Regions from separate parts of the Weizmannia sp. FSL K6-0777 genome, predicted to be linked through region 2. Evidence: a T-box and tRNA genes for the amino acid it is inferred to sense, from the RefSeq annotation. Region 2 holds a T-box; the other holds one or more tRNA genes.

Region 1 (4,271 bases), 1.6 Mb from region 2:
GCCATCCGTTCTTTCTTTTAAATAGTTAATACTTTCTGTCATGACACTCTCCATCCCGAACCGGTCAATTTCAGCCATCGTGTAGATTTTTATGCCCAGATTACGGATGAAATCCTTTTCCCCTTCGTCCAAATCCCGCTGCCCGATCAGGACAACATGCTCCGCTTTCAGTTTTGGAATATAGCCGTAAACGCCCGTTAAAGAAGCATGCCCGTGCCCGAGGCTGGCGGCAAGCGGCATGCCGTGGACATTTCCGGAAGGGCTTGTCTCAGGAATGTTCATATCCGCATGCGCGTCAAACCAAATGACGCCGAGATTTCTGTAATGCTTGCTGATGCCGGCAATTGTGCCAATGGCAATACTGTGGTCGCCACCAAAAATAAGCGGAAACCGGTTGCTTTTTACAATTTCATCTGTATGCTCTGCAATGGACTGGCTTGCTTTTGAAATCGATTTCAAATTTCTCGCATTGGCTTCATCATCAGGGAGCTGCTCCGCCCTGCCGATTTCAATATTGCCCAAATCGGTAACCGCGCAGCCGAGTTTCTCGAGCCCTTCTTTCACACCTGCATACCGGATCGCCTGCGGGCCCAGATCCACCCCTTTATATCGCTGCCCAAGATCCATTGGAACACCCATTATTGTAATATGTTTCTCCATCTGACTGCCCCCTTCCCTTCTCTCTATCTATCATTGTAAAATTGTTTTCCAATTGGCTCAACTGTACAAAATTCTGTATAATTATACAGAAGAAATGGGAATTGGTTAAAATATCCTCCTTCAGACGGCAGTCAAACATTCTTGTTCACTGATTTTTTAGCTTTGCAGGTGGGGGCTTCTAAGGTAATTGCACCACTAGATTAAACATCAACCACCCATTAACAGACAATGAAGTGTACATGATGTTAAAACAATTTACAGATAAATAAAAAACGCTCAAAATCCTCTTATAAAAAAGGGTTTTGAGCGTTTCTCTTTGAAGCGGAAGACGGGACTCGAACCCGCGACCCACACCTTGGGAAGGTGTTGTTCTACCACTAAACTACTTCCGCATATTTATAGAATACCACACACTTTAAAAAAAGAAAAGAGTGAGCCATGCAGGATTCGAACCTGCGACCCTCTGATTAAAAGTCAGATGCTCTACCAACTGAGCTAATGGCTCGTAAAAATCTATATATCAAATGGCTACGCCAATTCAATAGCAAAAGGCTGGGCCAGCTGGATTCGAACCAACGCATGACGGAGTCAAAGTCCGTTGCCTTACCGCTTGGCTATGGCCCAATTATCTATAGTATGAACCCTCTCACCAAAAAAATGCACCAAAGTGCATGTCCAAAAAAATGGATGGTGGAGGGGGACGGATTCGAACCGCCGAACCCTGAGGGAGCGGATTTACAGTCCGCCGCGTTTAGCCACTTCGCTACCCCTCCGTAAATGGTGCCGGCCAGAGGACTTGAACCCCCAACCTACTGATTACAAGTCAGTTGCTCTACCAATTGAGCTAGGCCGGCATAAAAATGGAGGATGACGGGCTCGAACCGCCGACCCTCTGCTTGTAAGGCAGACGCTCTCCCAGCTGAGCTAATCCTCCAAATATGTAAATGGTGACCCGTACGGGATTCGAACCCGTGTTACCGCCGTGAAAGGGCGGTGTCTTAACCGCTTGACCAACGGGCCAAAAAACTATAAGCTTCCAATCGGGCTCGAACCGATGACCTCTTCCTTACCATGGAAGTGCTCTACCTGCTGAGCTATGGAAGCATATAACTCCGCAGGTAGGATTCGAACCTACGACCGATCGGTTAACAGCCGATTGCTCTACCACTGAGCTACTGCGGAATATCGGGCCCGGCAGCGTCCTACTCTCGCAGGGGGAAACCCCCAACTACCATCGGCGCTGGAAAGCTTAACTTCCGTGTTCGGGATGGGAACGGGTGTGACCTTTCCGCCATCGCCACCGGACCTCAATGACAAAAATCATTATAGCAAAGTTTCCATTGCTTATCAACAGGAATTATGTGATTCCCTGAAAACCGGATGGGAGAAAAAACTGTAAACGGAGAATGCGTTTCTAACTTTGAGAATTGTCTAGCTCCAGCGCCTATCGGCTAGCGTATTTCTACGCTTTCTCCCTACGATAAGTCAACATCGGCTCGCCTTTAGGGGCTCGCCGTGTTTCCTTTATCTCAGTCGAAAGCTCCGAAATCCGTACGCCGATGAGCGAGGCGCTTCCGCTTTTCTATTGTCCAGCTCCGGTGCCTAGCCCCTCGAGGTCGAATAACCTGCCCGTCACGGAGCCAAAAGACGGCTCCATGCCGGTCAGAACATTCGCTTGTCGGGGCTAAACAAGGCACCTCCGCTTTTCTATTTGGTTAAGTCCTCGATCGATTAGTATTCGTCAGCTCCACGCGTCGCCGCGCTTCCACCCCGGACCTATCAACCTGATCATCTTTCAGGGATCTTACCAGTACAAACTGTGGGAAATCTCATCTTGAGGGGGGCTTCATGCTTAGATGCTTTCAGCACTTATCCCTTCCGCACATAGCTACCCAGCGATGCCTTTGGCAAGACAACTGGTACACCAGCGGTGCGTCCATCCCGGTCCTCTCGTACTAAGGACAGCTCCTCTCAAATTTCCTGCGCCCGCGACGGATAGGGACCGAACTGTCTCACGACGTTCTGAACCCAGCTCGCGTACCGCTTTAATGGGCGAACAGCCCAACCCTTGGGACCGACTACAGCCCCAGGATGCGATGAGCCGACATCGAGGTGCCAAACCTCCCCGTCGATGTGGACTCTTGGGGGAGATCAGCCTGTTATCCCCAGGGTAGCTTTTATCCGTTGAGCGATGGCCCTTCCATGCGGAACCACCGGATCACTAAGCCCGACTTTCGTCCCTGCTCGACTTGTAAGTCTCGCAGTCAAGCTCCCTTATGCCTTTACACTCTGCGAATGATTTCCAACCATTCTGAGGGAACCTTTGGGCGCCTCCGTTACCTTTTAGGAGGCGACCGCCCCAGTCAAACTGCCTGCCTGACACTGTCTCCCACCCCGGTAAGGGGTGCGGGTTAGAATTTCAATACAGCCAGGGTAGTATCCCACCGATGCCTCCGCCGAAGCTGGCGCTCCGGTTTCCAAGGCTCCTACCTATCCTGTACAAGCTGTACCAAAATTCAATATCAGGCTGCAGTAAAGCTCCATGGGGTCTTTCCGTCCTGTCGCGGGTAACCTGCATCTTCACAGGTACTATAATTTCACCGAGTCTCTCGTTGAGACAGTGCCCAGATCGTTACACCTTTCGTGCGGGTCAGAACTTACCTGACAAGGAATTTCGCTACCTTAGGACCGTTATAGTTACGGCCGCCGTTTACTGGGGCTTCAGTTCAGAGCTTCGCCTTACGGCTAACCCCTCTCCTTAACCTTCCAGCACCGGGCAGGTGTCAGCCCCTATACTTCGCCTTGCGGCTTCGCAGAGACCTGTGTTTTTGCTAAACAGTCGCCTGGGCCTATTCACTGCGGCTTCCCGGGGCATACACCCCAAAAAGCACCCCTTCTCCCGAAGTTACGGGGTCATTTTGCCGAGTTCCTTAACGAGAGTTCTCTCGCTCACCTTAGGATTCTCTCCTCGCCTACCTGTGTCGGTTTGCGGTACGGGCGCCTTTCACCTCACTAGAGGCTTTTCTTGGCAGTGTGGAATCAGGAACTTCGGTACTAAAATTTCCCTCGCCATCACAGCTCCGCCTTGGCGCGAAGGATTTGCCTCCGCACCGGCCTAACTGCTTGGACGCGATCAACCAGTGTCGCGCTTGCCCTATCCTCCTGCGTCCCCCCATCGTTCAAACGGTGAAGAGGCGGTACAGGAATATCAACCTGTTGTCCATCGCCTACGCCTTTCGGCCTCGGCTTAGGCCCCGACTAACCCTGAGCGGACGAGCCTTCCTCAGGAAACCTTAGGCATTCGGTGGAAGGGATTCTCACCCTTCTTTCGCTACTCATACCGGCATTCTCACTTCTAAGCGCTCCACCGGTCCTTCCGGTCCGGCTTCAACGCCCTTAGAACGCTCTCCTACCACGGACACCAAATGGTGTCCATCCGCAGCTTCGGTGATACGTTTAGCCCCGGTACATTTTCGGCGCAGCGTCACTCGACCAGTGAGCTATTACGCACTCTTTAAATGATGGCTGCTTCTAAGCCAACATCCTGGTTGTCTAAGCAACGCCACATCCTTTTCCACTTAACGTATACTTTGGGACCTTAGCTGGCGGTC
Region 2 (4,271 bases):
CGCGCAAAAAACTGAAAACCGCCAAGGAAGCGATGGCGTTTGCCAAAAAAGAAGACCGCCAGTACAAACAATGGCTGAACAATAAAGAGAAGAACGGCACCGGACGGAGAAAGCCGGTCCGGGTTGAAAAGCTGCCGGACTGGTTTAAAAAAGAAGACCAAAAAACCACTGCGACCGCGGTCCAAGCCGATGGCGAGTCAATGGAAGAAAAAAGAAAAAGGCTTGAAAAAATACGTGAACAATACAAGAAAGGGTGAAGGCGGTGGAAAACATAAATGAGACACTCAAAAGGCTTTCATCCAATCCTAGTTTCCGCAAGCGTTATGAAGAAATGAAGCAGGAAATCATCACGCATCCCGACATCCGCGCTTTTTTGGATGCACACCACGGTGAAGTCACAAAATCGATGATTGAAAAAAGCTGGATGAAACTGTACGAATTCATTTCACAGGAAAAAAATTGCAGCCGGTGCAAAAGCCTTGGCGAATGCGTGAATATGATGAAAGGGTATGTGCCGGAACTCGTTATTGAACATGGCAATATTGAGATCCACTATAAAAGGTGCCAGAAGAAAATATTGGAGGATGAGCGCAATAAAACGCGCAGGCTGATCCAAAGCATGCACATGCCGAAAAAAATATTGGAGGCGTCCTTTGGTGATTTTTTCCTTGAACAAATGGGGCGTCTTGATGCATACGATTTTGCGCATCGCTTTGTCCGTGAATACGAGCCGGGCAAAAAAATGAAGGGACTATATTTATACGGCAATTTCGGCGTCGGCAAATCGTATTTGCTTGGTGCAATTGCGAACGAGCTGGCGGACCGGAAACAGGTCTCTTCTTTAATCGTGTATGTGCCTGAGTTTTTCCGCGAAATGAAGGACTCGATCGGCGACCACTCCACCGGGGAAAAGCTGGATACGGTGAAGCAAGTGCCCGTATTGATGTTGGATGATATCGGTGCGGAAACGAACTCGAGCTGGACGCGGGATGAAGTGCTCGGCCCGATTCTCCAATACAGGATGCAGGAAGACCTTCCCACTTTTTTTACATCCAATTTCAGCTATGAGGATTTAGAGTACCATTTCACTTATACCCAGCGCGGGGAAAAGGAAGAATTGAAAGCAGCGCGCATTCTCGAGCGCATCAAATATTTAAGCGCCCCTGTCCGGATGGAGGGGCCGAACCAGCGGGCCTGACCCTTGCATGAGGGGGCCCGCTTTTTTCATTTCGTAACGCTTTCCCGTCTTCTATTTGCTGATGCCGCTTCATATACATAAGGTAAAGCAAACGAGAATGTTTTACCGTACAGGGGGGGCTTGGATTGGAATTCCTGATCAGGGACAAGGATGATGCATTATGGATAAAAGCATATTTTGCAAAGGAAAAACGGCGCACTGTGAAAATCCGGGAAGCAGTGCTGCATGGGAAAATACATTATGTTGTGGAAGCGGCCGGCAATAAACAGGAACTGCAGGCAGCCGTTGCAAATTTCATCATGAAGAAAAAAAGAAACGAGTGGATTTGTAACCAACTGAAACAAGCCTATTTTTTTCAGGCGGAAGAAGAGCAAAACCGGATACTCGAAATCGTAGACGGCATGCTGAAAGGAGAGCGGCCGGAGCTGACGGATCTGGCGGGTGAGATCGACGAACGCGCCGCTATTGAAGGAGCGGTCGCACCGCTGGTTGGCGAATCGTGCACATTGCCGCTCGCTTCCGTGCTGACGTTCCGCTTAAAAGGCTATTTTGACTGTCTTGACCGATACATCGGCATTGCGATTGACGAATACAAAATGGAACAGGAATACCAGATTTTTGTGCAAAGCCTTAGGGATTACTTAAAGCAAAAAGAACCAAAAAGGGAAAAAATAAAGCTTTGCCTCGGGGAACAGGTGAAATTTTACAACGGCCAATTCCGGGAAATGACGAGGGAAGAACTGAACGGATTGATTGACCGCAGGCTTCTGTCCAACCACCCTGTCTATATTGACTCAGTCACAATTGCACCGCTTTTATCGATTGCGCCCAGCCGGATTGAAATTTATACGGATACGCCGGACCAGGCTTTGATTCGTACGATATGCAATATTTTTGAAGAACGGGTGGCCGTGAAAAGCCGGATGCATTTTATGCACGATCAATTCGCCGCCAGTGAATAAAAAGGGGGCTTGAACCGGGGGCAAATGCAGCACGGCAACAAAATCAATCGCCATCCCTTGATTTTTTCATTGCAAACTTCTATAATTACTTACATAATCAATTGGAAATGAAAAAGTCAATGTGATGACGAGGACAACAGGATTCTGTTACCGCCTTTCAGAGAGGAAAGCCTCAGGCTGCAAGCTTTCCGGCACGGACAGGATGCTTACCGCCTCCGAACTTCAGTCGTGAACAAAATCAGTAGCGGCTGACGGATATTTCCGTTATCATACTCAAGCCGCGCGTAAAGACGTGCGGAAATGAGGGTGGAACCGCGTGTACAAAACTCGTCCCTTGCCGGGGGCGGGTTTTTTATTTTTTGGCTGTGTTTTCGTGCGGACGTGCTCGTACGGATGCCTGCAAAAAGCAGCCTCGTGCAGGCCGCCCGCGTGACAGCTTAATTTTTAAAGGAGTGGGACATATGGCAGAGATCGTAAAAATCACTTTTCCAGATGGTGCTTTAAAGGAATTTCCATTTGGAACAACAACGGAAGAGATTGCCCAATCGATCAGCCCGGGCCTCAGGAAAAAGGCGCTCGCCGGCAAACTGAACGGCAAACTGCTCGATTTGCGCACACCGATTGAAGAAGACGGCGCAATTGAAATCGTCACCCCTGAGCATGAAGATGCGCTCGGAATCTTGCGCCACAGCACGGCACACTTGATGGCACAGGCTGTCCGCCGCCTGTATGGCAATGTCAAGTTTGGCGTCGGCCCTGCAATTGAAAACGGATTTTACTACGACATGGATCTTGAAGTGTCGCTCACGCCGGAAGACTTGCCGAAAATTGAAAAGGAAATGAAAAAAATTGTTGCGGAAAATCTTGAAATTGTCCGCAAAGTCGTATCCCGTGACGAAGCCAGAAAAATATTTGCACATGATGAATACAAGCTTGAACTGATTGATGCGATTCCGGACGAAACGGTCACGGTTTATGAACAGGGCGAATTTGTTGACCTGTGCCGCGGCGTCCATGTGCCATCAACCGGAAAAATTAAGGAATTCAAGTTATTAAACATTGCCGGTGCATACTGGCGCGGCGACAGCAACAACAAAATGATGCAGCGCATATACGGGACGGCTTTCTTCAAGAAAGAAGATCTCGAAGCCCATTTGAAATTCCTGGAAGAAGCAAAAGAACGCGACCACAGGAAAATCGGGAAAGAACTCGAACTTTTCACGAACTCGCAAAAAGTCGGACAAGGCCTGCCGCTCTGGCTGCCAAAAGGCGCAACGATCCGCCGCACCATTGAACGGTATATTGTCGACAAGGAAGTCAAACTCGGCTATGACCACGTCTATACGCCGGTGCTTGGCAGCGTGGACCTGTATAAAACGAGCGGCCACTGGGACCATTACCAGGAAGATATGTTCCCGGTCATGAAAATGGACAATGAAGAACTCGTGTTGCGTCCGATGAACTGCCCGCACCATATGATGGTGTATAAAAATACGATCCACAGCTACCGCGAATTGCCGATCCGGATTGCCGAACTCGGGCTCATGCACCGTTATGAAATGTCAGGTGCGCTCTCCGGCCTGCAACGGGTGCGCGGCATGACATTGAATGATGCCCATATTTTCGTGCGTCCGGACCAGATTAAAGAAGAATTCAAGCGCGTGGTCGAACTGATTCTTGAGGTATATAAAGATTTCAACATTACCGACTACTCGTTCCGCCTGTCGTACCGTGACCCGGAAAATACGGACAAGTATTATGATGATGATGAAATGTGGAACAAGGCACAGGCGATGCTGAAAGAAACGATGGATGATTTTGGTTTTGACTATTACGAAGCGGAAGGCGAAGCCGCATTTTACGGCCCGAAGCTCGACGTCCAGGTCCGCACGGCGCTTGGCAAAGACGAAACATTGTCAACCGTGCAGCTTGACTTCCTGCTCCCGGAACGGTTTGACCTGACGTATGTCGGGGAAGACGGTAAGCCGCACCGCCCGGTTGTCATCCATCGCGGCGTTGTCTCGACAATGGAACGGTTTGTCGCTTATTTAATCGAGGAATACAAAGGGGCGTTTCCGACATGGCTTGCGCCGATTCAAGTACAAGTGATC

The links. The T-box of region 2 lies ahead of thrS (threonine--tRNA ligase). A T-box ahead of a tRNA ligase gene usually reads a tRNA of that ligase, here a tRNA-Thr.
Region 1: it encodes a tRNA-Thr, which carries the amino acid that the T-box ahead of thrS (threonine--tRNA ligase) is inferred to sense. The anticodon was not compared.

The regions. Positions count from the first base shown of each region.
Region 1 covers NZ_CP151971.1:185,572-189,842, reverse strand. The annotation lists gene rocF (arginase) at 1-660, opposite strand, end outside; tRNA gene NST70_RS01020 (tRNA-Gly) at 981-1,052, opposite strand; tRNA gene NST70_RS01015 (tRNA-Lys) at 1,093-1,165, opposite strand; tRNA gene NST70_RS01010 (tRNA-Gln) at 1,213-1,284, opposite strand; tRNA gene NST70_RS01005 (tRNA-Tyr) at 1,349-1,433, opposite strand; tRNA gene NST70_RS01000 (tRNA-Thr) at 1,439-1,514, opposite strand; tRNA gene NST70_RS00995 (tRNA-Val) at 1,522-1,594, opposite strand; tRNA gene NST70_RS00990 (tRNA-Glu) at 1,606-1,680, opposite strand; tRNA gene NST70_RS00985 (tRNA-Thr) at 1,692-1,764, opposite strand; tRNA gene NST70_RS00980 (tRNA-Asn) at 1,771-1,842, opposite strand; rRNA gene rrf (5S ribosomal RNA) at 1,850-1,965, opposite strand; rRNA gene NST70_RS00970 (23S ribosomal RNA) at 2,372-4,271, opposite strand, start outside.
Region 2 covers NZ_CP151971.1:2,213,435-2,217,705, reverse strand. The annotation lists gene NST70_RS10630 (replication initiation and membrane attachment family protein) at 1-257, shown strand, start outside; gene dnaI (primosomal protein DnaI) at 254-1,198, shown strand; gene NST70_RS10620 (putative sporulation protein YtxC) at 1,324-2,160, shown strand; T-box leader at 2,276-2,498, shown strand; gene thrS (threonine--tRNA ligase) at 2,622-4,271, shown strand, end outside.